DNA from 2 places in the Halobacillus shinanisalinarum genome. Region 2 is predicted to be linked to the other one. Evidence: riboswitches for the same ligand, from Rfam matches in the RefSeq annotation. Region 2 holds a riboswitch; the other holds the start of a gene.

Region 1 (2,475 bases), 1.6 Mb from region 2:
GTCGAAATCCCACCCAAATAAAAGCACTCCTAGAAGGGCAATAGGAGTCATTACAATAATAGAATCTAAGATACCTGCTCCGAGGCGTTTCCAAAAACCTACTGAACGATACATGAAATCTTCCTTTCTAGTGAGTGTTCAAAAAGTTGCCAAATTAGAACGTCGACAAAGGTCGTCACTTTCTGTGACAAAGTCGACACTAGCACGTTCCTTGCGCGTCGCAAGAAGTTCGGGGCGCGGAAGTTTTGAGGACTACAGCGTATGTCTTTCATACGTGAGGACCGGAAAAACCGAGCAACGAAGAAGTTCGCCGTTTATCATTTGGTGACTTTTTGAACAACCTCTCCTAGTCACATAAGACTATTGTACGTACCCATGTTAATGTATGCAATGGTTTCAGTTATAAATAGAAAGGTTATGGTAAGACATAGATAAAAAGGAGGCTAGATCAAATGAGTAGTATTTATTCAAATGAAGCTCTTAAGGACGGACATATCATAATAACAGGGGCTACCGGCGGCATCGGTTATCAAACAGCAAAAGCTGTTGTGCAAGCGGGAGCTGATGTGACGATAACGGGACGAAGGGAGGAAAAGCTGAACGACCTTAAAGACGAATGTAAACGGTTGAATGACTCTGTAAAAGTATATGTTCACACTGCTGAACTTAATGACGAGGAAAATCGGAGACATTTAGTAGATGAAGCCATCCAAACAAATGGAGCTATTACTGGACTTGTCAACTCAGCCGGGGTGGTCGGGGGAAGCACACTCGATAACCTGACGGAAGACGATCTTCGTAACGTAATGGAGCTGAACTATTTTTCTACAGTGTTACTGACACAGCTTGTATATGAAAAAATGAAGGCTCAGAACGAGGGAGCGATTGTAAATCTATCCTCTTTATCAGGTTTGCGCGGGACGCATGCGAACATCGCCTATAGTGCTTCAAAATTTGCGGTGACTGGGTTCACTCAGTCGCTTGCAGTTGAGGCGATTGAACACAATATTCGGGTTAATGCTGTTTGCCCTGGCTATGTGGATACAGAAATGGGGCGGGAGTCGATTCGCTCCAAAGGCGAACGGAACAATCGTAGTTTTGAAGAGCAATTGAAGGTTGCAGAAGAAGGGATTCCTTCGGGGCGGATTTCTACTGCTGAAGAAGTAGCGAATACGATTGTGTTTTTATTAACTGAGACAGCTGGGAATATCATTGGAGAGTCTATGAAGATTTCTGGGGGAAGTGTGATGAGGTGAAAAAGAAAAGGTGGTTCACAAACTGGAAGAGTTTTGCTATCCTTTAAGATGAGGTTTCTGAAAATTGAATAAGAAAAGAGCTAGGGGTGCCATACATGTGGCTGAGAGGAAGAACATTTCCGACCCTTTGAACCTGACTTGGTTAGAACCAGCGTAGGGAAGCTTTCGAGGCTGAATGTAAACGTGTATTGCATAAAGTAAATCGAAGCTCACCCATAGCGCGGGTGAGCTTTTTTTAATGGCAATTTAACGAGGAGGAGATGTTATGAAGGATCCGTTAGTGATTGCAGGGAAAGAACTTGAAAGTCGTTTGTTTACAGGAACAGGGAAGTTTGCAGACCATAGTGTAATGCGGGAGGCAATTGAACAGTCTCATTCACAGGTTGTTACGGTTGCGATTAGGAGGGTGGATCTAGATGGTTCTGGCAAGCATATCGTTAATGATATCCCAGAGCAGGCAACGTTAATGCCGAATACTTCAGGAGCAAGGACGGCAGAAGAAGCGGTACGGATTGCACGACTTGGAAAGGCTAGCGGAATGGGGAATTGGGTCAAGATCGAAGTCATTTCCGATCAAAAATACCTTCTTCCCGATAATGAGGAGACGATTAAAGCGACGAAAATCTTGGTAGAGGAAGGGTTTGTTGTCCTAGATTATATGAGTCCTGACTTAATGGCAGCGAAGCGTATGGAAGAGGCCGGGGCTGCAGCGATCATGCCGCTAGGGTCTCCGATTGGCTCGAACCGGGGTATCCGGATGAAGGAAATGATTCGGATTATGATTGATGAAATTGATGTCCCAATTGTTATAGATGCAGGGATTGGCAAACCTTCCGAGGCAACGGAAGCGATGGAAATGGGTGCGGATGCTGTTCTTGTAAATACAGCGATTGCAACTGCGGAGGACCCTGTGGCTATGGCGAAGGCTTTTGATATGGCGGTTAGAGCTGGAAGAATGGCTTACATTTCAGGGCTTGGGCAATCGTCTCTTCAGGCAAAAGCCTCCTCACCATTAACGGGATTTTTAACTTCAACAGGAGGTGGTCAATAATGAGTTTCTATAACGTGTATGAAAAGCTGAAAGATCAACCGTTTAAGTCATTATTTGATGAGATAACAGCAAGTGATGTTGAGAACGTTTTACAAAAAGATGGACTTACTGAGGCGGATTATTTCACCCTCCTGTCACCTGCTGCAGAAGGTTACTTAGAAGAGATGG
Region 2 (2,475 bases):
TTCAAAAACACGTCCCATTTCTGTCACTGTTTGTTTATTTACTAAAATGTTTCCTTGTGCTGTATAGTGTTTCCCTGTTACCCCTCCAGCCCAGTCATAGCAGTGCTCACCAGTGAATGTAGCTGCTCTTCCCTCAGCATCGACCATTCCAACTTGGCGATCTGCAGCTTCAGAGTCATTTTCAATCAGTTTATCCACGGCTTCCTGGGCACTTAAACCTTCACTTAACAATTGCAAACCATCAGGACCGTAAGCAGGATTAGCAAATGCTTGTGTGGCAATTGCACCGACACCCGCTTTCGCCCAGGGCACCACTGCCCCTACGCCAAGGAACTTTGATTGAACAGCAACTCCCAGTTCTCCAGTTTGTGGATCAAATCCGACAATCGAATAAGTTGCGATTACATTAGAACGTTTCATTTTTCTCTACCCCTTCCCAATATACATCATTCGACTTTTTCCTACAATCAACCTTTCTATTTCACAAAATAAGAACCTATTTTCGTGAGATTAAACTTTTCGAAAATAGGTCCTCATTGTTATGAACGACTTATCAATAAAGTCGGACGCTGTGAAAACAGCAAGCATAATATGACCGCGCTTAAAATAAACGTAGGCAGCATATAACCACCATTATAAAGCAGTGAATATAACCAAACCGGCTGTCCTTCAGGTGCGAACTCATCATAGAAAACTATTCCTGCGGTAAAATGGCCGAAAAACCGAAACAGACTTCCAACAAACGATCCTGCGATCACCCAGGCGGCAAGTCGTTTCATATGTCGCTCGCGAGCTGCCTCCCGCACTGGCTTGGCAAAGATCCCGGCAAGACCTATAACTCCAAATGCTACAAAATAATCAAGAAAGGTTTGCGCTATACTTATAAGAATGGCACCCCCCACTAAAATTTGATAAAATCCTAGCAGAAGTCCTGTCAATAATCCACCTCGAAGTCCCCATCGAAATGCCATAATAAATACGGGAACCATCGCAAAAGAAACCGATCCTCCTTGAGCCCAGAGCTTAAATGATAGAAACGGGATAATATCGAGTAAGATCGCTAATGCTGAAAAAATAGCCACTTCTACCATGAACAATACACGTTTATTTTGCATAACCCACAACCTCCTTTTTCGCATACAAAAAAAGCGATGCCAAAGGGAAGCTTCCTGATGGAGGAATCCCGTGCATCGCCATCAAAAAAGCCACCATCCCTACGCCAGTACTAACTGACAGGTTCGAAGGGTCTGAACAAAGATTGTTCACTCTCAGCCTAAAGCTCCCCTTGAAGGCTTATATACGTTTGCTTTTCTTGCTATGAATCTATTATAAATCAATAACTTCTTGCATTCAATGCAAAGCTGGTAAGGATGACAAACCTGCCACCTTAGGTGATTTGACAAAGGGGGTTTGACCTAATACAATTAAATAGTAATCATTACTATTTAAGAAAAGGAGAACTGCAATGGCTAAACAAGCAATGATCGAAAAAGAACGTAAACGTCAAGCAACGTTTGAAAAATATAAAGATGTACGAAAGCAATTAAAAGCAGAAGGCAACTATCAAGCACTTAGGAAATTGCCAAGAGATGCTTCACCTACACGACTTCATAATCGCTGTGAATCAACCGGAAGACCTCACGGCTATATGAGAAAGTTTGGGCTTTCAAGAATTAAATTTCGCGAACTCGCTCATAAAGGCCAGCTTCCTGGAGTTAAAAAGTCCAGCTGGTAATTAGAAAACTTCCAGGGGTAACACAGTAGGAAAAGCACACAGAAAAACCTTAGGAGCTCATAGGAGTTCTAAGGTTTATTTACATATGCTTCTTTAAAGAAAGACTTATAAGGTTTTAGCATACGTTTGAAAAAACTCAAGACTTCGCTCGATAATCAAATCTTGATCGTTATCTAACGTAGCAACATGGTGACTATTTTCTAAACGGACAAGTTCTTTGTGCTCAGAGAAGACTGAGTCAAAGATCGTTTCGGAATTATCCGGTGGAACAACATGGTCTTCATCAGAAACAAAAAATAACGCCGGGCAATGAATATTCGCGAGACCTTCATGAACCTCTTTCATCAATGCCATTAGAGAGCGAATCGCATTGACAGGTGTCCTATCATAAGCAAGTTCCTCCACGTTTTCCTTTTTAATGTCCGAACCAATCGCTGCAACAAAACGCTCTTCCGCTGATTCCATCACATTTTCCATTGCAGGAATATCAACCGCTCCGTTTATGGATATAACCCCACTAATCTGTTTGTATCGTTCTGCAAGGTATAACGCTAGGGTTCCACCCATAGATAATCCTACAACGAATAGGATAGAACACCGTTCCTCAAGCCATTGATAAGCAGTTTCGACCGATTGAATCCAATCATCCTTGTTTGAATCCTCCATATCCTCAGGTGTCGTTCCATGCCCTTCCAGTCTCGGGCAAGCAACTGTATAGCCCGTTTCTGAGTACGCGTCGA

Evidence for each region. Region 2 has a riboswitch for thiamine pyrophosphate ahead of thiT (energy-coupled thiamine transporter ThiT). Riboswitches for the same ligand answer to the same signal wherever they lie in the genome.
Region 1: another riboswitch for thiamine pyrophosphate. It lies ahead of MUO14_RS13760 (thiazole synthase); the one in region 2 lies ahead of thiT (energy-coupled thiamine transporter ThiT).

Annotation. Positions count from the first base shown of each region.
Region 1 is NZ_CP095074.1:2,740,884-2,743,358, forward strand. It holds gene MUO14_RS13750 (RDD family protein) at 1-114, opposite strand, end outside; gene MUO14_RS13755 (SDR family NAD(P)-dependent oxidoreductase) at 453-1,256, shown strand; TPP riboswitch at 1,329-1,433, shown strand; gene MUO14_RS13760 (thiazole synthase) at 1,522-2,307, shown strand; gene thiH (2-iminoacetate synthase ThiH) at 2,307-2,475, shown strand, end outside.
Region 2 is NZ_CP095074.1:4,341,785-4,344,259, reverse strand. It holds gene MUO14_RS21525 (DUF1028 domain-containing protein) at 1-420, opposite strand, end outside; gene thiT (energy-coupled thiamine transporter ThiT) at 540-1,115, opposite strand; TPP riboswitch at 1,195-1,296, opposite strand; gene rpsN (30S ribosomal protein S14) at 1,466-1,735, shown strand; gene MUO14_RS21510 (alpha/beta hydrolase) at 1,841-2,475, opposite strand, start outside.